DNA from 4 places in the Ochrobactrum sp. Marseille-Q0166 genome. Region 1 is predicted to be linked to each of the others. Evidence: riboswitches for the same ligand, from Rfam matches in the RefSeq annotation. Region 1 holds a riboswitch; each other region holds the start of a gene.
The links. A riboswitch is a leader RNA that binds a small molecule or an ion and turns the genes downstream of it on or off. The one in region 1 is predicted to bind cobalamin.
Positions count from the first base shown of each region.

Region 2: it holds a riboswitch for cobalamin, as region 1 does, so the genes downstream of both, metE (5-methyltetrahydropteroyltriglutamate--homocysteine S-methyltransferase) here and nrdH (glutaredoxin-like protein NrdH) in region 1, are expected to answer to the same signal.
Region 3: it holds a riboswitch for cobalamin, as region 1 does, so the genes downstream of both, H5024_RS06140 (CbtB domain-containing protein) here and nrdH (glutaredoxin-like protein NrdH) in region 1, are expected to answer to the same signal.
Region 4: it holds a riboswitch for cobalamin, as region 1 does, so the genes downstream of both, H5024_RS18095 (ABC transporter substrate-binding protein) here and nrdH (glutaredoxin-like protein NrdH) in region 1, are expected to answer to the same signal.

Region 1 is NZ_JACJUO010000002.1:175,091-180,925, forward strand. Features, by position in the region: gene nrdF (class 1b ribonucleoside-diphosphate reductase subunit beta) at 1-471, opposite strand, end outside; gene nrdE (class 1b ribonucleoside-diphosphate reductase subunit alpha) at 487-2,607, opposite strand; gene nrdI (class Ib ribonucleoside-diphosphate reductase assembly flavoprotein NrdI) at 2,685-3,104, opposite strand; gene nrdH (glutaredoxin-like protein NrdH) at 3,130-3,351, opposite strand; cobalamin riboswitch at 3,742-3,958, opposite strand; gene H5024_RS12010 (iron-containing alcohol dehydrogenase) at 4,585-5,754, shown strand.
Region 2 is NZ_JACJUO010000002.1:376,931-382,765, forward strand. Features, by position in the region: gene H5024_RS12890 (glycosyltransferase family 4 protein) at 1-409, shown strand, start outside; gene H5024_RS12895 (nucleoside-diphosphate sugar epimerase/dehydratase) at 396-2,264, opposite strand; cobalamin riboswitch at 2,628-2,883, shown strand; gene metE (5-methyltetrahydropteroyltriglutamate--homocysteine S-methyltransferase) at 2,975-5,305, shown strand; gene H5024_RS12905 (DUF922 domain-containing Zn-dependent protease) at 5,339-5,835, opposite strand, start outside.
Region 3 is NZ_JACJUO010000001.1:1,298,282-1,304,116, reverse strand. Features, by position in the region: gene cobN (cobaltochelatase subunit CobN) at 1-1,059, opposite strand, end outside; gene cobW (cobalamin biosynthesis protein CobW) at 1,059-2,111, opposite strand; gene cobU (bifunctional adenosylcobinamide kinase/adenosylcobinamide-phosphate guanylyltransferase) at 2,116-2,661, opposite strand; gene H5024_RS06145 (CbtA family protein) at 2,667-3,389, opposite strand; gene H5024_RS06140 (CbtB domain-containing protein) at 3,473-3,661, opposite strand; cobalamin riboswitch at 3,713-3,948, opposite strand; gene H5024_RS06135 (phosphatase PAP2 family protein) at 3,970-4,731, opposite strand; gene H5024_RS06130 (cobyric acid synthase) at 4,922-5,835, opposite strand, start outside.
Region 4 is NZ_JACJUO010000002.1:1,464,800-1,470,634, reverse strand. Features, by position in the region: gene H5024_RS18110 (tripartite tricarboxylate transporter permease) at 1-1,082, opposite strand, end outside; gene H5024_RS18105 (tripartite tricarboxylate transporter TctB family protein) at 1,094-1,591, opposite strand; gene H5024_RS18100 (tripartite tricarboxylate transporter substrate binding protein) at 1,588-2,538, opposite strand; cobalamin riboswitch at 2,766-3,003, shown strand; gene H5024_RS18095 (ABC transporter substrate-binding protein) at 3,187-4,197, shown strand; gene H5024_RS18090 (iron ABC transporter permease) at 4,221-5,249, shown strand; gene H5024_RS18085 (ABC transporter ATP-binding protein) at 5,246-5,835, shown strand, end outside.

The DNA of each region.
Region 1 (5,835 bases):
CGGATCTTCAGCGTTATAATTCTCAAGGATCAGCTGCGACTTCCTTTGCAGGAATTCGTTTTCTTCCGACCAGCGATAGGCATCATCCACATCAGGCGTCAGACACAGCGTCGAGAAGATCGACGAATAAGACCGCGCATGAACCGCTTCCATGAAGGAAATGTTCGACAGAACCGCTTCTTCATGCGGGGTGGAAGCATCCTCCATCAGTGTCACAGCACCGACAGCATTCTGGATCGTATCCAAAAGTGTCAGGCCTGTGAACACGCGGATAGTGAGCTGCTTTTCTTCCGCTTTCAGCGTTTCCCACGATTGGATATCGTTGGACAGCGGTACTTTTTCCGGTAGCCAGAAATTGCCAGTCAAGCGGTTCCAGACTTCAAGGTCCTTGTCGTCTTCGATCCGGTTCCAGTTGATGGCGCGCACGACAGCCGGCTTTTTCGTATTGTTGTTTTTAAACTGCATGTTCATTTGTCTCGATCCTGATCAAAGAGCGCAAGAGACGCAGCCTTCAACCTGCGTACCTTCGAGCGCCATCTGGCGCAGGCGGATGTAGTAAATCGTCTTGATACCCTTCTTCCAGGCGTAAATCTGGGCCTTATTGATATCGCGCGTGGTGGCGGTATCGCGGAAGAACAGTGTCAGTGACAGCCCCTGATCGACATGCTGCGTTGCCGCTGCATAGGTGTCGATGATCTTTTCCGGGCCAATCTCGTAGGCATCCTGATAATATTCAAGATTATCATTCGTCATAAAGGCAGCCGGGTAGTAAACACGGCCAATCTTGCCCTCTTTACGGATTTCGATCTTGGAAACAATCGGATGGATCGAAGAGGTCGAATGGTTGATGTAGGAAATCGAGCCAGTCGGCGGCACGGCCTGAAGGTTCTGATTATAAAGGCCGCCTTCCATCACGGATTTTTTCAGTTCCTGCCAATCTTCCTGCGTCGGGATCGCAATACCGGCGTTCTCAAAAATCTCGCGAACTTTCTCCGTCGCAGGTTCCCAGACCTTATCGGTATATTTGTCGAAATATTCACCGGTCGCGTATTTCGACTTTTCAAAGCCCTTAAACGAAGTCCCCTGTTCAATCGCGATACGATTGGAAGCACGAACCGCGTGGTAGGCCACCGTGTAGAAATACATATTGGTGAAATCGACGCCTTCTTCCGAACCATAGAAAATGCGCTCGCGAGCGAGATAGCCGTGCAGATTCATCTGACCGAGGCCGATCGCATGGCTTTCATCATTACCGCGCGCAACCGAAGGAACCGAGCCGATATGGCTCATGTCTGCAACGGCCGTCAGGGCACGGATCGAAGTTTCGATGGTCTTGCCAAAATCCGGGCTATCCATGGCTGCCGCAATATTGAGCGAACCGAGGTTACAGGAAATATCCTTGCCAAGATATTTATAAGACAAATCATCATTGAAAATGCTGGCTTCGCTCACCTGAAGGATTTCCGAGCAGAGATTGCTCATGGTAATGCGGCCATCGATCGGATTGGCACGGTTCACCGTGTCTTCAAACATGATGTAAGGATAGCCGGATTCAAACTGGATTTCCGCCAGTACCTGAAAGAAGTCGCGCGCGTTGATCTTCTTCTTGCGGATACGGCCATCATCAACCATTTCGCGGTATTTTTCGGTGATCGAAATCTCGGTCATCGGCACGCCATAAACGCGTTCAACGTCATACGGCGAGAAGAGGTACATATCCTCATCATTTCTGGCGAGTTCGAATGTGATGTCAGGGATCACAACGCCAAGCGACAGCGTCTTGATGCGGATTTTTTCATCTGCATTTTCGCGCTTGGTATCGAGGAAGCGCATGATATCAGGGTGATGAGCGTGCAGATAAACCGCACCCGCACCCTGACGCGCACCAAGCTGGTTGGCGTAGGAGAACGAATCCTCAAGCAGCTTCATCACCGGAATGATACCCGACGACTGGTTCTGGATCTGTTTGATCGGCGCGCCGGATTCACGAATATTAGTGAGGCTGAGTGCCACACCACCACCGCGCTTTGAAAGCTGCAAGGCAGAATTGATGGAGCGACCAATCGATTCCATATTGTCTTCAACGCGCAACAGGAAACATGAGACAAGTTCCCCGCGCTGCTTTTTGCCTGCGTTGAGAAAGGTCGGCGTTGCCGGTTGATACCGGCCCGCAATGATTTCATCGACCATTTCGCGTGCGTGCTGTTCATTGCCACGCGCAAGCGCAAGCGCAACCATGCAGACGCGGTCTTCGTAGCGCTCGAGATAGCGCTTACCGTCGAAGGTTTTCAGCGTATAGCTGGTGTAATATTTGAACGCGCCGAGGAAGGTCGGAAAGCGGAATTTCTTGTCATAGGCATGATCGAAAAGATCGCGCACGAAATTGAAGGAATATTGATCCAGCACTTCCTGTTCGTAATAGCCTTCATCGACCAGATAATCGAGCTTCTCACGCAGATTGTGGAAGAACACCGTATTCTGGTTGACGTGTTGCAGGAAATATTGCTGTGCCGCCTGACGGTCGCGATGCAGCTGAATCTTGCCTTCGTCGTCATAAAGGTTCAGCATTGCATTCAATGCATGATAATCGAGCGACGTTTCTGTCAGCTTCTGCGACTTCGCTGACGACGCGGCGCCGGAGTGATCCTGCTTTTCGGAAGCAGCCAGTGTCTCGCGCTCACGGGTCAAGGTTGTGTCTGCCGTGTCCAAAATCGTTCCATCCCGTCTTTAACATTGCCAATGTCTTCGTCGGTTCCCAGAAGCTCGAAGCGATAAAGATAGGGAACCTGACATTTGGCAGAAATGATGTTGCCTGCGAGGCCGAAGGCCTCACCGAAATTACTGTTTCCTGCAGCAATCACGCCGCGAATGAAGGACCGATTATTCGCATCATTGAGAAAGCGAATGACCGGCTTGGGAACAGCGCCTTTTGCACCCCCGCCGCCATAGGTTGGGGTCACAAGCACAAAAGGCTCGTTGACCTGCAACAGGCCAGTATTGTCTTCGTAGCTTTCCAGCGGAATGCGCTTTGAGCGCATCCCCAGACGCATCACAAAGCGATGCGTGTTTTCCGAGCGACTGGAAAAATAGACGATCTGACCCATAACAAACCCCGGCAGCAGTTGGGGCTTATGTGAGCGAGCTGATCATATCTGGACGGAATCCTGCCCAATGGGATTCACCGGCAACAACAACCGGAACCTGACGATAACCGAGACCCTGAACAAGATCGTAAGCATCGGCATCGGCGGAAATGTCGATAACATCATATTCAATGCCCTGGCGGTCGAGTGCGCGGGTGGTTGCTGTGCACTGGACGCAGGCTGGCTTGCTATAGACGGTGACGTTCATTTTTTCCTCACTGGGGATGGGTTGGGATGGGCTGCGAACTGGGATAAGACGCAAAAACGCTCACGCATTGCGAAATGCGCGTGACAAGAGACGACAACTAAAAGGCAACTCGCTCTAGAGCGCGTTTCGATCTGATTGAATCAGATCCACGCTCTAAACTCCTTTACTTTAAGCATAATTTTATCGACCATCGTTTCACTCCGACAGGACTTATGCTCCAAGCGAACATTCTGTACAGCCCGTAAAGGGCGGGCCAGAACTGGCCAATTTTGAATTACTAATCGACACGCTTTTCACCCCGAAGCTTTTGAGGGGATATTCGGGGCGGCAAAAGAAATGGCAGAACAATTCTGCCGGAATTCCATTACGCACCAACCGGACACCCCGCCCGTTGACGTTCACGTTCAAGGCAGGTCTCCTGGCTCACGGCTCTGCGTTCGCACCCGTCTTCCCGGCATAGGCCAGTGACATCTGGATTTGAACTCGCCGCTTACAGTTGCGGGGGCAGCTACGGCTTAACAATATCCACCATGGACATAGCGCACCGTATTCCCATCTTCGCTTTCAATTCTCACGAATCGTAAGAACCTTGAACACAAGATATGGTATCTGAAGTTAAAAAATCTTCAATGGATAGATGCTTCAAAATTTTTTAATGTTGGCTTTCTTAGGACTGACCTGTGAATAGCAGGGATATTTACCTGATCTGTCCACAGGCAAGCAGAGAACCGCTCACCAGATGCATTCTGTTGGCGGGATTCGCAGCGTTAGGAAATCCATCAATTGTGCTTTCACACAATATATAGTGTGGCTCTATATAGTGTGGCTCTTCATTTTTAAGCAAATTGAGCACACAGCAACATTCAGGAATAAAATTTCACCTTAAACGCCGCCCGAAAAATCTCGTCAACAAGATCAATGACTTGCTCCAAAATTCAACAGATCAAACAGTTGAACCGATTAAAATCGTCGATGTCCGCCGAAGGGATAATTTGACAGCGAGGCTTCATATCCTGTATCGATCTGGAAAATCCTGAACGTTGTTCAGCATATTGAACAATTAGGAAGAGATCCTCCCAAGCATCTCTTCGGACGACCGATGCACCGGCAGCATCGGGAAACTGCCGGTCTGGCTTTCCTCTACGCGAAAGCCAGACCGCTTTAAACCCAGTGTCTCGATGCCGGCGAGGAATGAGAGACCTCGGCTCTGGGTAAATATGAATAAGGGTGGAAATGATGACTGTAGCTATCAAGCCATTTTCGTTCGACACGGTCGGCTCAATGCTTGTCGAGTGGGGGGCTGCAAAGCGTCTCGGCGAAATTCTGGGCGAACGTTTCTCTGAACGAAAAATTCTCATCGTAACAGACAAGGGCCTGCACAAGGCAGGTGTTCTCAATGAAGCACTTGCTTCACTTGAAAAAGCAGGATTTGGCGTCAGCATTTTTGATTCTGTTGTCGCCGATCCGCCGGAATCGGTTCTGTTTGAATGCGTCGATCAGGCCAAAGCAGCCGGTTGCGACATCGTATTGGGCCTCGGCGGCGGTTCCTCGATGGATATTGCCAAGCTTGCTGCGGTGCTTATCATCTCCGAGCAGCAACTCTCAGAGCTTTATGGCATTGGCAAAGTACAGGGCACGCGCCTGCCGCTGATCCAGATCCCCACCACCGCTGGCACCGGATCGGAAGTGACCAACATCACGATTCTGACCACCGGCGAAACCACCAAGATGGGTGTTGTTTCCCGCCAGCTTTACGCAGATTTCGTCATTCTGGATGCAGAGCTGACCTGCGGTCTGCCAGCGCTTCACACAGCAGCCACCGGCATTGATGCTATGGTTCACGCCATCGAAGCCTATACCAGCCGCATCAAGAAAAATCCGCTTTCCGACGCTTTCGCGCGTGAAGCGCTGAAGCTCTTGTCCGCCAATCTGGTTGCAGCTTGCGAAAACGGCAAAGACCGCCACGCCCGCGAAGCGATGCTGCTTGGCGCAAACTATGCCGGCCAGGCCTTCTCGAACGCGCCGGTTGGTGCCGTTCACGCATTGGCCTATCCGCTCGGTGGCCACTATCATGTACCACATGGTCTCTCCAACGCCCTGATGCTCGGGCCGGTTCTGCGTTTCAACATGGCCGGCGCTGCGGAACTTTATGCAGAGCTTGCAGACCTGCTGCTTGGCAAAGCAGAAGGCACAACAGAACAACGGTCAGCAGCTTTCGTTGATTATATGGAAGACCTGATGAACCGCTCTGGCGCACCACGCCGCCTGCGCGACGTTGACGTCACCGAAGAAAGCCTCGAAACGCTTGCCCGCGATGCGATGCTTCAGACACGTCTTCTGGGTAATAACCCTGTTGATGTTACGGAAGCTGACGCACTGGCGCTTTATCGCGAAGCATTCTGATCCATCAATGACAATTTAAAAACAGTTCCCGGAAGGACTGGCCCAAGCCGCCACCCTTCCGGAGGTTTGTTTTGTCCTTTC
Region 2 (5,835 bases), 200 kb from region 1:
CCGCCCTCCTGCCAATATTTTTCTGGGAGACTCCGGCAGCTTCCCGCTCGGCTTGATAACAGGTACCGCGCTTCTTCTGCTGGCAAAAGGAACCCATATCTCTGTCGCGCTTATTCTGCCGCTATATTATATTTTAGACACGGTAACGACGATGGTTTTACGTGCAGCGCATGGTGAAAACATTCTCAAAGCACATTCTAAACACGCCTACCAGCTTGCCAAACGATCTGGATGGAGCGTAACCAAAATCGTGGGGCATGTAGCAGTCATGAATTTAATTTTGATTGCATGCGCTACGGCAATCCTAGAGTTTAATCATATGCTCTCACAAATGATATTTCTGCTTGTAGCATTCGTGTTAGTATTATTACTTTTGTTAGATTTTCGTGGTCATTTTAGGAAGCTATGACACTAAATAAAATTTTGCGTACAGCACTTACATCTTCAGTCGCCATAGCTGATCGCAATGCATCTAAGCTCGCCGGAACATCCACATCGCCCTTATTGCCTTTAGGCGCCCGCATTATTTTGGGATGGCGCGTGCTTTGTGCATGAGAAGGATCATAGAAGAGCTCTTCAAACATTTTCTCGCCTGCACGAACACCCGTCACTTCGATCGCGATATCACCGTCTGGAGTTTCCGGGTTGCGGACAGTTAACCCGGCGAGCATAATCATATTTTCAGCCAGATCCCGAACCTTAACGGGTTCACCCATTTCAAGAAGCACGGTATCACCAGTTTGCGCAATTCCGCCCGACTGCACGATAAGTTCCGCAGCTTCCTTGATCGACATAAAATATCGCGTCATATCTTCATGCGTTAATGTTACCGGCCCTCCCTGAGCAATTTGCTCACGGAAAAGAGGAACTACAGAACCATTCGAACCTAAAACATTTCCAAATCGAACTGAGTAGAAAAGCTTTGACTGACCGGCAGTTTCAGCCAGCAAACCGTGGTAATAAACAATCAGCTCTGCCCAGCGTTTTGTAGCTCCCATCACATTGGTTGGCCGCACAGCTTTATCTGACGAGATCAGAACCATACGCTTCACATTCGTCGCCAAAGATGCAGCCGCAACATTCACGGTGCCAAAAACATTATTATGGATACCGACCAATGGGTTCTGTTCAACGAGCGGAACGTGCTTGTAAGCTGCGCAATGATAGACCGTGTCTACATTGTGCGCGCGAATAGCTTTTTCAACGCACTTTCGATCCGTCACGGACCCAAGAACAGGAATGACAGGGCAACTTGCAACTTGGCGTAACTGGCGCTCTATCTGATAAAGTGCAAATTCACTGCACTCAAAGAGAACGATACAAGCAGGATTCCATTGCGCAATCGTTTGGCACAAATGACTTCCGATAGAGCCTCCTGCACCAGTAATCATGATACTTCGGCCTTCTACCACTTCACGCAGCAGATCGACGTCAGGTGGAACCGGAGAGCGCCCAAGAAGGTCATCGATCTCTATATTGCGAAGCGCACTGACGAGATATTTTCCTGCCGTTAAATCGGCAATAGGCGGAAGAATACGTGTACTGACCGGAAGTCGCCCAAGAAGACGAGCCAAGGTTTGCCGTTGTTTCTGATCAAGGCCCGGTTCGGATATAACGACTTGCTTAACCCCAAAATTTTCAATCAGCGCCGGAATATTGTCAATGCCATACACCCGTAAACCAACGATATCCATTCCGTTGAGTTCGCCCGCGGGATCGATAAAGCCTATGACCTGCGTATCGCTGTGGCTTCTCAAAGCGGCCGCAAGTTGTCTCCCAGGTTCACCAACTCCGATAATCAGTGCGGTACTGGAATATGCTTTCGCCATCTCGGCGCTGCGCAAAAGCCATTTCGCGCCAAACCTGCTTGCAGAAATAAGGACGGTACTCAACAACCAATATAAAAGCGGAACCGAACGAGGCAAACCAGCTCCGCCATAAGATTCCATAAGAAAAACCAGCGCCACCCAGAAAAGTGCTGCAATTGCCGTGGCCTGAAAGATTGGCCAGATCGCACGTTCAGCCAAATAACGAATGATCGCACGATAGAGACCAAATCGAATAAAAACAGGAACAGCCAATACCGGCGCTATGGCGATCAGAAAAATTTGGGTTGGCGTTGGTATAAACACAAAACCCAAGCGCATAACAAAGGCCAGATAAGCGCTGAGTAATAGCAACAAACAATCGCTCACGAGCAAGATTATCTGCTTACCAAAGCGCGGCAATAATGCCAGTTTTTGCCAAGGCGACCTAAAACTCATACGAATATACCTAGCCCTCTCAAGGCGCATATCCCAAAAATCAGTTATGAAAATTGGGCTGCATTAAACTTTTTTATCGCGATATCAAACGGCTAATAACAACACCCAAACATAAAACGCTTTCAATAGCTGCACCGATATCATGAGTCTTTGAGCGGGACTACATCAATTGAAATTTCAGGCACTTACAAACATTATGTCGCACCTCTTTATTGTAATATTTAATTAAATTGATCTTTTATCAATTGCTATTGCGCTTTTCTTCGAGCTTATCATTTTCAAAGGATGGAACTAGCCATCTCCAGCTATTATAAAGATATAAACATTTCTTTATGCCACATTGACAATTGATGATGCTTCATTCAGACTGAATTGCGTTATGGTTCTTTCGTCAGACTCTCGACGGAAGCTAAGAGGGAAACCGGTGCGCTAAAAACAATACCGGTGCTGCCCCCGCAACTGTAAGCGGCGAGCCCTGATCCATCATGCCACTGGAATGAAAGTTCCGGGAAGGCGGATCAGAGCGCATCCCGAAAACTGTAAAAGGTCTTCGGATAAAGATGCGCTCCAAGGCGCTGACCCGCGAGCCAGGAGACCTGCCATGACAGATAACGTCAACGGGCGGGGTGTCCCGGAATGTCGCAAAGCGGGCGTTCAGCCTATGCTCTTTTGCGTCTCCAACCCCGCCGCCTATATCGGGGTCTATAGATATGTCACGAACAACACTTTCCACCGCCACATTGGGCGTGCCGCGCATTGGGCGTCATCGCGAACTGAAATTCGCTCTTGAAGCCTTCTGGTCCGGGAAATCTTCCGAAGCGGAACTTCTCGCAAATGCAAGGGCCCTACGCGCCGCCAACTGGACCGAACAGCGCGACCGCGGTATTACAAAAATTCCGTCCAACGATTTCTCGCTTTACGACCATGTGCTCGATACTGCCGTGATGGTGGGGGCGATCCCTGCGCGCTATGGCTGGTCAGGCGGCGATGTAACGCTTCAAACCTATTTCGCCATGGCGCGCGGTCGTGAAGGCCAAGCACATGGTGATTGCGGCTGCACCCATCCGCAAGAAGGCGTGACCGCGCTGGAAATGACCAAATGGTTTGATACCAACTATCATTACATGGTGCCAGAACTGACCGATGATCAGAGCTTCGCACTTTCGTCACGGAAGCCGGTGGAGCATTTTCTTGAGGCAAAAGCGCTGGGTATCCACACGCGTCCGGTCATTCTCGGGCCGGTGACCTTTCTTAAGCTGGCAAAATCGACCGCAGCGGGTTTCAATCCGATAGCGCTGCTGCCGAAACTGCTGCCTGTTTACGAAACACTGCTGGAGGAACTGGCGGCAGCCGGAGCAGACTGGGTGCAAATTGACGAGCCATCGCTGGTTCTGGATCTCATTCCCAATGAACGTGCTGCGTTTGAACTCGCCTATCAGCGTTTGAGCGCCGCAAGCCCGGTCAAAATCCTGATTGCCAGTTATTTTGGAGAACTCGGCAACAATCTTGAGACCGCACTTGCGCTACCGGTGGCGGGCTTGCATGTCGATCTTGTGCGCGGGGCAGAACAGCTTGCGGAAGTTGAAAACAAAGCACGCAAAGATCAGGTGCTTTCGCTCGGCGTCATCGACGGTCGCAATATCTGGCGTGCCGATCTCAGCACGATCACCGATCGTATTCAGCCTGTCATCGACAAGCGCGGGTTGGAGAAAATCGAAATCGCACCGTCCTGTTCGCTCCTGCATGTGCCGATTGATCTGGAGCTTGAAACAACCCTTGATGAAGAGCTGAAAAGCTGGCTCGCATTCGCAGCGCAGAAGATCGACGAGCTTTCCATCGTCGGACGCGCACTGGCATCCGGCAAAAGCACTGTTCTTTCTGAACTCAAAGCAGCCAGCGACGCGCTCGGCAGCAGAGCCCGATCACCCCGCGTGCATAATGCAGCCGTTAAACAGCGGATTGCGAATATCACCGAGGCGCAGAAAAGCCGCCAGAGTGCTTTTGCAAAACGTCAGAAATTGCAAAATGCAAAGCTTGACCTTCCCGCCTTCCCAACCACCACAATCGGCTCTTTTCCGCAGACGCCGGAAGTGCGCAAAGCCCGCGCGGCACACATCAAGGGCGAGATCAGCAACGCGCAATATGAAGGTTTTATTCAGCGGGAGACCGAAGTCGCTATCCGCTGGCAGGAAGAAATTGGTCTCGATGTGCTCGTTCATGGCGAGTTTGAACGCAACGACATGGTGCAATATTTCGGCGAGCAGCTTGCGGGCTTTGCTTTCACCAAGCACGCATGGGTGCAAAGCTATGGCTCACGCTATGTCCGTCCGCCCATCATTTTCGGCGATGTTTCGCGTCCGGAACCGATGACGGTGGCATGGTGGAAATATGCACAATCGCTGACCGACAAGCCGGTCAAGGGCATGTTGACGGGGCCGGTCACGATCCTCAACTGGTCATTCGTCCGCGACGACATCCCGCGCTCGGCAAGCTGCCGTCAGATTGCGCTCGCCATTCGTGACGAGGTACACGATCTTGAAGTTGCAGGCGCCGCCATGATCCAGATTGATGAGGCGGCACTGCGAGAAGGTCTGCCGCTGCGCCGTTCCGACTGGGCGCATTATCTTGACTGGGCCGTCGAATGTTTTCGCCTCTGCTCCACCGGCGTTGCCGATCAAACGCAGATCCACACCCACATGTGTTATTCGGAATTCAACGACATCATCGCGGCAATTGCCAATATGGATGCCGATGTGATTTCGATTGAAACCTCGCGCTCACGCATGGAACTGCTCGAGGCCTTCAAGACCTTCAAATATCCCAACGAAATCGGGCCAGGCGTTTACGACATCCATTCGCCGCGCGTTCCGAATGTCGATGAGATGGCCGATCTCCTGCAGCTTGCCCGCAGGCAGCTTTCTGATGCGCAACTATGGGTCAATCCCGATTGCGGCCTCAAAACCCGCAAATGGGATGAGGTTCGCCCTGCCCTCATCAACATGGTGACAGCAGCGAAAGCGCTTCGCGCTGAACGAGCTTAGTAATGCAAGCCTGCGCCGGAAGTCCGGCGTAGGCTACCCTCCGTTCACAAGCGCCAGAATAAGCTGTTCAACATTGCCGCCCGACCCCATTTCAACACGGTCGAAGTCACGGCCCTGCTGACGCTGAACGGCGACCAGCGCATTGATACGGTTAATCAGTTCGCGGCGCATTTTCTGGCATTTCGGATCGTTGGGGATGGAAAGCCCAACCGTTGTGCGGACAATCTCGCGCGTCATGTCCTTGGCTGTTTCACCGTGCACAAGTTCATGCTTATAGATGCCATCATAAAAGCGTTCCCAGTTTTCTTTTACTGGGGAGGAAAGCTTCTGTGAGGGCTTCGGCAGCGTATAGGTGATCTTCAGTTTTGGCTTTGCCGAGACAATCGTGCAGCCATTGTTGGAATTGTCGAATTTGCGATCCCAGGTCAGCACAAAGGTGGTGTGCGCAATCACACGGGACTTTCCGGCCTTCGGGCCACGCTCACCGATGGATTCATAGAGCTGTGGACCGGTTCGACCGGTTATCGCGT
Region 3 (5,835 bases), on a different contig from region 1:
CGGTTCATGGGTGACGATATTGGCTTCAACAGCGCTATCGAATTGCTTTGCCGATTTAAACGACACTGCACGCGACAGTACACGACCATCCACTTCCGGCAGCGCCACATTCATTGCAAGATCGCGTGCCAGCAACCCTTGCTGCGATGCCTGCCATGTGGCTTTTGGCGTACCGGAAAAGATCACCTGCAAAACCATATTGCCGCGCTTATCCAGCACGGTCGGCTTGCGCTCCGCACCCGGCGACGAAATCGCAAAGCCGGTCGCATTGAGCACAATATCAGGCTGGCAATCTTCAAACACGCCATCGACAACCGCTGCTGAAAGCCGATCCTTGAGGCTGGAAACAAAGATCGGAAGCGGATTCAAGCCTTTGGCCAGCAATGCATTAACGAGTGCTTCAACCGGCTGTGTCTGCCCACTTTGCACCAGCGCACGATAAAAAATGATTGTTGCAACAGGCGCATCAGCGTCCTGCCATTTTTGGCGAATCAGATCGAGAGCTGGCGTCGCCATATTCGGCCACCACAGCCCAGCTTTCAGAAGCGGTGCCGCCTCTTCCGGCTTATCGCTTTCATCAATTAGTGCACAACAATAATCGAGAAAGCGGGACGTATTGGCAGCCCCGCCCTCGATCAGATATTGCCACAATGCGTCTCGCTCCTGAGCAGAAACGGTCGAAAAGCGTTCAAGTCCATAATCGGGCTTATCATCACCCGGAAGCACAGCAATCTTTATGCCGTGCGAAACTGCACAGGCATGAAGCGCCTCAAGCCCATAAGGCCAATAGGTCTCGCCACCGATAATCCTCACCACAATAAGCTTCGCATGCTGTGCCGTACGCTCAATATAAGCGTCAACCGACATAGGATGTGTAAGGCTCAGAAAATTAGCGAGCCGGAGACTTGGTCCTTCTTCCACAAGCTTATAGGCCTGTGAGAGACTGGCCAGCTCCGTATCGGCAGCGGAAAGGAACACTATATCACCCGGCGTCTGGCCGAGATCGACGGCCTCATTGCCGTCGCTTATCGTTCCTTTCTGGGCAAGCAATAAGTGCATTACGAAACGGCGTCTTTCACGGCTTTGGTGATTGCCTGTTCATCGATCTCATGAAGACCAATAACGACAAGACGCGTATTGCGCACTTCATCCTTGCCCCACGGGCGGTCGAAATAATGCTCAATACGTGGACCAACAGCCTGCACCACCAGACGCATCGGCTTTCCCGGCACATCCACAAAACCCTTGAGGCGCAGTACATCGTGCTCCGCAATCACAGCCTTGAGCTTCTCGGTAAATGCCTTAGGATCAGCAACCGATCCGGCTTCAACAACAAAGCTTTCGAACTCATCGTGATCATGCTCATGGCCATCAGCATGATGGATTTCATGATGCGACTTGCGATTGGCAATATCGTCTTCCGTACCTACACCAAGACCGAGCAGAACATCCGCACCAAGCTTGCCGAAGCTTGCGGGCACCATGTTGACGCGTCGTGTTGAGCGCTCAGCCACATCGGCCTTCACGCTGTCGAGTTTCGACGGATCAACCAGATCGGCCTTGTTCAAAACGATAAGGTCAGCCGCATGAATCTGATCCTCAAAAAGTTCCTCTAAAGGGCTTTCATGATCAAGGGAATCGTCCGCCGCGCGCTGCGCATCCACCTTATCGTGATCATCCGCAAAACGACCTTCAGCAACGGCAGCGGCATCGATAACCGTCACAACGCCATCGACTGTTACCTGCGTCTTGATTTCAGGCCAGTTGAAAGCTGCGACCAGCGGCTGTGGCAGCGCCAGACCGGAGGTTTCGATAACGATATGATCTGGGCGGTCTGCGCGGTCGAGAAGTTTGGTCATGGTCGGAATGAAATCATCAGCAACAGTGCAACAGATGCAACCATTGTTGAGTTCGATCACGTCTTCCTCACGGCAGCTTTCAATACCACAGCCTTTCAGAATTCCACCATCGACGCCCAGATCGCCAAACTCATTGATGATGAGTGCGATGCGCTTGCCATTGGCGTTTTCCAGCAGATTGCGGATCATCGTTGTCTTTCCGGAACCTAAGAAGCCGGTGATTACAGTTGCTGGAATCTTTTGTCCCTGCATCGAATTATCCCTTCATTTTGAGCGGCAGACCTGCCGCCATGAAATAAACTTCATCCGCTACTGATGCGACCGCCTGATGCAAAAAACCGGCATGATCGCGAAAATCCCGCGCCATCCGGTTTTCCGGCACAATGCCTAGCCCAACTTCGTTGGAAACGAATACAACCGGACCTGAAAGCCTAGGCAATGCTGTTACCAGTGTCTCAGTTTCAGCAGCGATATTCTGCTCTGCCATCATCAGATTGGTGATCCATAGCGTCAGGCAATCGACCAGCACAAAACGGTCACTACCTGCGTGTTTTTCAAGCGCCCCAACAAGGTCGAGTGGTTCTTCCACCGTCTGCCATTCGCCGCCACGACGGTCGCGGTGAATGGAAATACGACTTTCCATTTCCTCGTCGAATGCGCGCCCTGTAGCGAGATAGACTGGTTGAAGTCCTAGATCTTTCGATGTGCCTTCAACCAGTTTTTCTGCATAAGACGATTTACCAGAACGGGCTCCGCCAAGAACGAACGTGATTTTTGCATTTTCATTTCGGGGCGGAGCCATGCTTATCAGCCTTCGATTTCCGACTTTGCATAAGCCTGAATGAACCAGCCCAGCGCAAGACCGATCAAGGCCCACATGAACAGATTTGTTGCAAGCGATGCGACAGCATATTGCGAAGCAAGCAGCGACGGGATTGGCGATGTAATGTCTTCAGGATGCGGCGCACCATAAAGATGCGGTGCAATAATGAGCACAAGTCCGAGAATTTTGGAAACGATCTCACCACGCAAAACCATCAGATAAATGCCGACACCGCTCAACACCACGGTCGAAAGCCACCAAAGCTGACGTTGCGCAAGATCGGCGGCAGGCATTGCAGGCAGCTCCGGCGAAAGCCCCAGAGCTGGCAGGAAAGCGACTGCAAAGAAACCGGCCATACCCCAGAGAATACCGTTCTGCGGCGTAATTCGCCGGCCGAGAAAAAGCGCAACGCCACCCAAAAGAAGAGCAAACCCTGCACCGGCTACGAGATTGGCAAGCAATGTATTGCCGAAACGACCAAACGGCAGTTCTGCCCCGGCCTCTTCTTCACTTTCACTGGCTTCCGCCGCGGCATGATCGTGCGGTGCAGCCACTTCGGCATCACCATGGCTATGACCACCACCAGCGTCTTCATAAGTTTCCGCCTGAATGATCAGCGGAACAGTTTTTAAATACATAGCAGGCGTGACCAGAAGCCCTGCCAAAAGGCCCGCAGCAAGCGTAGCCAACAAATATCGGATCAACATTTCATTCCCTCAACAGCAATTTCGCTCCGATGGCCGTCCACCATCAAGCGACGCTCATTTCCTGTTTCTAAAAGCCAAACGGCTTAGTGGCAGGGAAACCCATATGAATGGCGCGTGTCGTGCGCTGAATCGTGCAGCGTATCGGAATGGGCGAGACCAACGCCGTAAATCAGAAACGCACCAAGGAGCAGCGAAACGACAGCGGTGCCAAGACGCGTTGCGAGTGGCAGAGCTAATGTGTTGGGAATAGAATTTTGGGTACGCGCAGCCATGACAACCTCCGTGCAGGCAGCAGGGAAAAACCTCCCATCGGGTGCGGACAAAATGTCCTTCACGCAACAGGCAGGTCTCCTGGCTCACGGGTCGTAGGGTTTGAAGCCGCCTTCCCAGAAACTTTCCGCTTCCAGTGGCTGCCGGTTAACCGGCTTGCATCATCCCTCTCCGCTCTACAGTCGCGGGGTCGGCTGCGATAAAGACGCCCGGATTGGGTCCGTCCGTCGCATTCCCTTTTTGTATCGCCGGGATTCGTCCCGGGAAAACCTGTTGTGTAAATCGACACTAGGCTTTCGCCAATGCGGCGTCAATCAGCCTTGGCGTAAAGCCGCCGGCGCAGCCCTGCGCCCTTATTTCTCACCCATTGATCAATCGTATCAGCATTACGCAAAATTCTCGGCCACAGCCAAAGCATCACGCCGAGAATCAATGTCCATGCAATGACAATGTCGGATAGAAAATGAGCGCCCATAAAAACCCGATTGAACGAGATAAGCACCAGTAACGGCACAAATACTGCCGCCACACCTGCGCGATAGCGGGCTGGCAAAAGGATCAACAATGGAAGCATTGCCGCAGCCGACGCGGCCTCTCCAGAGGGAAACGAACAACTATGCCGACACATGCCTGCGAGTTGCCATGCTGGCGTAAAATCCATCAGACCACCAAATTCGATCAGATTTCTCGGCCTCGCCCGACCGATGATAAGGTTAACAGTCTGAACGAGTAACCCCGGCCCCAGCGCGAAGGTCAGTGTGATAAAAAGAAGCTTGTGCGGCGCTATACGAACTAGAGGCTGGTGCCAAAGCATATAAAGCATCAAAAGCACCACCAACAACCCAAGAATATACCATACGCTGAGCCGATGAAATTCCCTCAGAGCGATCCAGTAAGGGTGTTGAGATGCAGGAAACACACCGGACGCAAAGAGATGCCGCGATACCGCGAGATCAACTTGCGGGAAAAGAATAAAAAAGCCACTGGCAACAATGAACAGATATAAAAAATTTCGCTCCCAACGAAGGGAGTAATATTCGAAACCAGGGCCAGGCGATGCCGCAATACGCATAAAACACCTATGGAAATATAAATAATAAAATCCGCGGTGAATTGACTAAAAAATATAGTTCAAAAGTTGTCTTTAATTAGGAAAAAAATAGGCATCTATACTTAAATTATAAAATAATAAAAATTACATAGCAATTTATTGTAAGTAATTTTAAAAATATTATAAAAATGAAAGAAATTGAAAACTGCCGTTAAACAAGGGCGAACAAACCATCAATATCCAGACAGTTTTCCAAACCTTCAGCGAGTTCATCAAGCGCCGCCTCAATACTAGCACGATAGTTTTCACCAGAACTGCTCACTCCAAGGCTTGCCAGAAAATGCCGCCGGAATTCATCTGACGCAAAAACGCCGTGCAGATAAGTCCCCGTAATACGGCCATTCACTGAAACAGCGCCGTCATAGTGATCGCCGATCAGCGAAAAGGCGCGGCAAGCATCCGGGCCACTGGTGCGCCCAATATGAATCTCATAGCCATCAAGCGAGGCATTATGAAGCTCTGAGCTAGCCACAACATTCCGCACGACTTTCTCCGGTTCCATGACCGTTTCAACGTCAAGCAGTCTCAACCCTTCAATGTCGCGCACCTGCCCCTCAATGCCATCAGGATCACTTATCCGATTGCCAAGCATTTGGAACCCGCCACAAATACCAAGTACATGCCCGCCGCGCCGCACATGAAGCTGCAAATCGCGCTCCCAGCCGTTTTCGCGAAATGCAATCAGATCGGCAATCGTCGATTTTGTTCCCGGCAAAACTACAAGCCCAGCATCATGCGGCAATGGCTGCCCGGGTGGAACCATGACGACCTCAACTTGGCTTTCTGCTTTCAGCGGATCGAGATCGTCGAAATTCGAAATACGTGGCAACATGGGAACCGCCACTTTCAACGCTTTGGCATCTCCGCGCGTCGCTCGTTCTAGAACAACCGAATCTTCTGCAGGAAGTCGCGATACGGCTTTCAGCCATGGGACGACCCCAAAGGAACGCCAGCCCGTAAAGCGAGAAATCGCTTCCAGACCATCATCAAACAGCGAAACATCACCACGAAACTTGTTGATCAGAAAACCGCGCACCATGGCGCGATCTTCTTCGTGCAAAATGG
Region 4 (5,835 bases), 1.3 Mb from region 1:
GCGACGAGCCCCCAAACGAGAGGTGCGTTGGTGACAAAAAGCAATGGTCCCGGCTGCAAGCCGAATTGTTGAAAACCAGCCAGCATGATTGCAGCTGTTGCGGTGGTTGGAAGGCCAAGTGTCAGCAGTGGTACGAGTGTACCCGCAGCCGATGCGTTGTTGGCGGCTTCTGGCCCTGCAACGCCTTCAATCGCGCCTTTCCCAAACTCTTCCGGATGTTTGGAGAACTGGCGTTCTGCCGAATAAGACAGGAAGCTTGAAACGTCCGCACCGCCCGCTGGCATGGCCCCAATCGGGAAGCCAATTGCCGTTCCGCGCAGCCATGGCATCCACGAGCGCTTCCAGTCATTCTTGGTCATCCAGACCGAGCCTTTGACGGCGATCACTTCGTCGTCGGGACTAAGCTTCTTCGAAACCACCGCCAAGGTCTCACCGATAGCAAACAGCGCTACCGCAAGAGTGGTAACATTGATCCCATCAAGCAGGTTCGGTGTGCCCATGACGAGACGCGCTTGTCCGGTCAGCTGATCGATGCCGATAAGACCAAGCGTCAACCCGATGAAAAGCGAAGTGAGACCGCGCAGCGTTGAATCGCCAAAAGCCGCCGAGACGGTCATGAAAGCGAGCAGCATCAGCGCGAAATATTCCGAAGGACCGAAGGAGAGAGCGAATTTCACCACCCAAGGAGCGACGAATGCGAGAGCAAGCGTGGCAATCAGACCAGCGATAAACGAGCCGATTGCGGCCGTTGCTAGGGCTGGTCCGCCGCGTCCCGCTCGGGCCATTTTATTGCCCTCCAATGCCGTGACGATGGAAGCGCTTTCTCCGGGCGTATTTAAGAGGATCGAGGTTGTCGATCCACCATACATGCCGCCATAATAAATACCGGCAAACATGATCAGAGATCCGGCAGGGTCGAGTTTATAGGTGACGGGCAGGAGCAACGCCACTGTAAGTGCTGGGCCGATGCCCGGTAGCACGCCAACAGCCGTACCAAGTGTTACGCCAATTAGCGCATAAATGAGGTTCGCCGGTTCAAGTGCTACCAGAAGACCACTCGCGAGGAGATTGACTGTATCCATGATCTTTCGCCTTAAACGAATTGTTCAAGCCAGCCCGAAGGCAGCGAAAGCTGCAGGCCGCGCGCAAAAATGAACCAGATGATGAATGCAAAGACGATACCGACAGGCACGCTTATCCAGAATTTGCGATAGCCGAATCCGCGCGCCGTTGCTGCAAAAAGCAAGCCCGTTGCGATTGAAAATCCCATGGTTTTCATGGTCAGCATCTGAACGACCAGACCACCGACAATCCACGCCATGGGCGCAATTTCCTGATGCTCGCGTTCGGGAAACTCGCCCTTCAAAGCGCTGACGACTGTCCAAATTGACAACATGAACAGCCCGGCCGCAATAATATAAGGCACGGTTTTAGGCCCTACGGGTGAGTAGGACAGCACATTGTTGCCATAGGCGGTGGACCATGCAATTGCAATGGCAACGGCAGCAAGGATAAAGGCTATGACAAGAGCGGCGTAGTCAGGCGCCGTTCCAGCGGAACGGCGCTCTCCATGCTGTTCAGATCCTGTCATTTGACGAGACCGATTTCCTTGAGGATCGTTTCAGTGGAAGCAACATCTTTCTTGAGCTGCTCTTTGAAAGCATCGCCCGCAAGATAGGTGTCGGCCCAGCCCTTATCCTTGAGAGCCTTCTGCCAGGATTCCGATTTCACCATCTTTTCGATGTCTGCGTTGATTGCAGCTTCCTGTTCAGCAGTGATTGCCGGTGCAGCACCAACCATGCGCCAGTTCTGGATTGAAACGTCGACGCCCCCTTCCTTGAAGGTTGGAGCATCAATGCCCTCCACGCGTTCATCACTGGAAATTCCGATCACGCGGAGCGTACCAGCCTTGATTTGCGGGTCGAACTCGCCATAACCGGAAATGCCAACTGTCACCTGATTGCCGAGAATAGCAGCAAGTGCTTCGCCACCACCTGAAAAGGCGATATAATTGACTTTCGTTGGGTCAACACCTGCGGCCTTGGCAAAAAGGCCAGCAGTGATGTGATCCGTACCGCCTGCCGAGCCACCGCCCCAGGAAACGGAGCCTGGATCAGTCTTGAGCTTGGCGACAAGATCGCCGAGGTTCTGAATGTCGGACGATGCCGGTACAACGATGGCTTCATATTCACCGGTGAGACGGGCAATTGGCGTAATCGCGTCAAGATTGACCGGTGAATTGTTGGTCAAAATCGCGCCGACCATGACATAACCACCAACGATAAGCTGGCTTGGGTCGCCTTTGTTCTGGTTGACGAACTGTGCCAGACCGATTGTGCCGCCAGCGCCCGGAACGTTAATGACCTGAACACTGCCGGAAATCTTTTCGTCCTGGAGTACGTTCTGCATGGTGCGCGCTGTCTGATCCCAGCCGCCGCCCGGTGCCGCTGGAGCCAATACCTTATAGTCCGCCGCCCAGGTTGCACCCGTCATTGCAAGCGCTGCCACCGACGAAATGGCCAGAATCCATTTACGCATAAATCCTCCATTAATGCACTTAGCGTGCATTTTTCTGCTGTCTTTTGGACAGCTCTCCTCAAAAAAACTCTGCTTCCCAAGCAGAGCTTCCCGATTTGAAGACTACAGCAGGGATTTACAATATGCCAGCGCCGGACTGTTTAAGATCCGAAGTATTAGCTTAAAGTCTAACCAATTTTTTATAATGGATTTAGGTGTTCCTGTCGCTTGACCGCCTCAGGTTCAACACGTAATAGGGTTGCGACGGTTCCCCGACCGAGAGTGAAGGGGATTAATAGGGAACACGGTGAGGACGACCCAAAAGGGACCGAGACCGTGGCTGCCCCCGCAACTGTAAGCGGATTGCCGTTCATCCTCGTGACGCATCAAGCGTCATGCCACTGAGCCTATTCAAAAAGCTCGGGAAGGCAGGTGGACGGCGGATATTCGTGAGCCAGGAGACCTGCCGTCTAACGTTGTCCATTGTCACGGGCGGGGATGCCCGGAGCAGGAGTTGGTTATGACAGCTTTTAGCGTCGCAAGACGTCGCTTTTCCTCGTCATTCATATCCCCGGATATGTCCGTCTTCTTCACGCGCCGGATCGCTTCCGCTGTTTGATACGGCTTTCTCACATCATTTCGGGGATTAAAATGAAGTTTATCGGCAAGATGCCGTTTGGCGCACTCGTAGGCGCGGCCACCCTTATTGCAACCGGCTTTTCCGCTCAGGCAGCAGAAACGCAGTATCCGCTGACGCTCAAGAACTGTGCACGGGACGTGACTTTCAAGCATGCTCCAGAGCGCGCTGTGGCAGTTGGTCAGAGCAGTGCAGAGATTTTGTATCTTCTGGGACTTGGCGACAAGATGGTCGGCACTGCTTTGTGGGTCGGACCGGTTCTTAAAGGTTATGAAGAAGCCAATGCCAAGGTAAAGCGCCTTGCCGATAATGATCCGAGCTTCGAGAGCATTCTGGCCGAAAAACCGGACCTCGTTGCCAATCAGTTCCAATGGCAGATTGGACCGGAAGGTGTTGTAGCAAAAGCCGAACAGTTCGAAGAACTGGGCGTTCCCGTTTACACGTCACCAGCCGATTGCATTGGAAAAGACAATTCGGATGGGGGGGATGGCGTGCGTCATGACGCTTTCACGATGGATCAGGTCTATCAGGAAATTGAAGAACTGGCGCAGATTTTCAACGTACAAGACCGTGGTGCTCAGGTCGTGGCTGATCTGAAAGCGCGTGAAGAAGCAGCACGCAAGAAGATCGCATCGGGCGATGGCAAACTTTCTGCTGTTGTCTGGTTCTCCAGTGCAGAGCTTGACATTGATCCTTATGTTGCAGGCAAGAATGGTGCTCCGGCCTACATCCTGAAAACGCTTGGGATCAACAATATCATCGACAGTGAAGAAGAATGGCCGACCGTTGGCTGGGAAACCATCGCCAAGGCAAATCCGACAATGATCATTGCGGGTGCAATGGATCGTCGTCGTTTCCCTGCGGATGATGTGGCGGTGAAGCGTGAATTCCTGAAGACGGATCCGGTTGCAAGCTTGATGCCAGCCGTCAAGGAGGGCTACGTCTTCGATATGGATGCGCAGGCGATGAACCCGACCATCCGCACTATCGAAGGCATTGAAACGCTGGCGGACGCCATTGCAGCTTCGGGTCTCAACAAGTGACAATACGCACGGCCACAGCCGGGATTTTAGTATCAAGAGGCAGTCGTTCCAGAACATTTTTTGCTGTTCTGGCGCTTATCCTGCTACTTGGAGCGCTGTGGCTGGGCGCTGCCATTGGCGAGACGTCCATTCCTCTCGATGTGGTGGCGAAAACAATCGCCAACCGCGTCTGGCATGCTGGCTACCCGATAGCTCCCATCGATGAAGGCATTGTATGGAGCTATCGTCTCAGCCGTGCCGTGGTCGCCGCTTGCTGCGGAGCCGCACTCGCTATTTCCGGGGTTGTTCTGCAGTCGCTGCTGCGCAACTCGCTGGCTGACCCCTACATTCTCGGCATTTCCGCTGGGGCCTCAACGGGGGCGGTCGGTGTTGCTATCCTTGGTGTTGGCGCTGGTATGCTTTCAATGTCAGTGGGTGCTTTCTTTGGCGCGATTATCGCTTTCTCGCTTATCGCTTTGCTCGCTGTAAGGGCGGGTAGGGGCAACAGTTCGATAATTCTTGCTGGTATTGCGGGCTCCCAACTATTCAATGCGATGACCTCCTTCATCGTAACGAAATCGGCGAATGCGGAACAGGCGCGCGGTATAATGTTCTGGCTTTTGGGCAATCTTTCTGGTGTCCGATGGAGCGATGTAACCTTGGCCTTACCTGCCTGCCTCATCGGGCTTGCGATTTGCTTGTGGCACGCGCGTGCACTTGATGCTTTCACCTTTGGGTCGGAATCAGCTGCATCGCTGGGTATTCCAGTGCGTCGCGTCTATGCTGTGCTAATTGGCGTCAGTGCGATGATGACGGCAGCCATGGTTTCAATTGTCGGTTCCATCGGCTTTATCGGTCTGGTCATTCCGCATGCTGCTCGCATGGTCGTTGGTGTTCGTCACGGGCGGTTGTTACCTGCGTCAGCTCTCATCGGGGCGATTTTCATGATCATTGCCGATATTCTTTCGCGTACCATCATTCCCGGACAGGTTCTGCCAATCGGCGTTATTACCGCTTTGTTCGGCGCTCCCGCCTTTGCATTTCTGCTTGGACAAAGGAGGGCGCAGTCATGATGCTTTCAACCCAGAGTGTGGGCTGGTCGGCGGGCGGAGTGGACATCCTTCGCGACGTATCGCTTGGCGTCAAAGAAGGTGAGTTTCTTGGCATTATTGGACCGAACGGCTCAGGCAAAACCAGCTTTCTTTCACTCTTGTCCGGTGTACGTCGGTGCCATTCGGGCGAAGTAAAGCTTTGTGGGACACCGATCCAGAAACTCAATCGCCGCGAGATTGCCCGCAAGCTGGCACTGGTTGAGCAACAGGCAGCCACGACTGATCGCATTACCGCGAGGCAGGCTGTGGAGTTGGGACGAACACCTTATCTCGGTGCACTGTCGCCGTGGTCTTCCACGGATGATGCAATCGTTGATCACGCGCTGGCCAATGTCGATATGACACATTTGGCTGAGCGTTACTGGCACACGCTTTCAGGCGGTGAACGCCAGCGTGTGCATATCGCACGTGCGCTCGCACAGGAGCCGCAAATCCTGTTGCTGGATGAACCTACAAACCATCTTGATATCGGCCATCAGATCGGGCTTCTCGATCTGGTCCGACGCCAGAAACTGACCGTTGTGGCTGCACTGCATGATCTCAATCA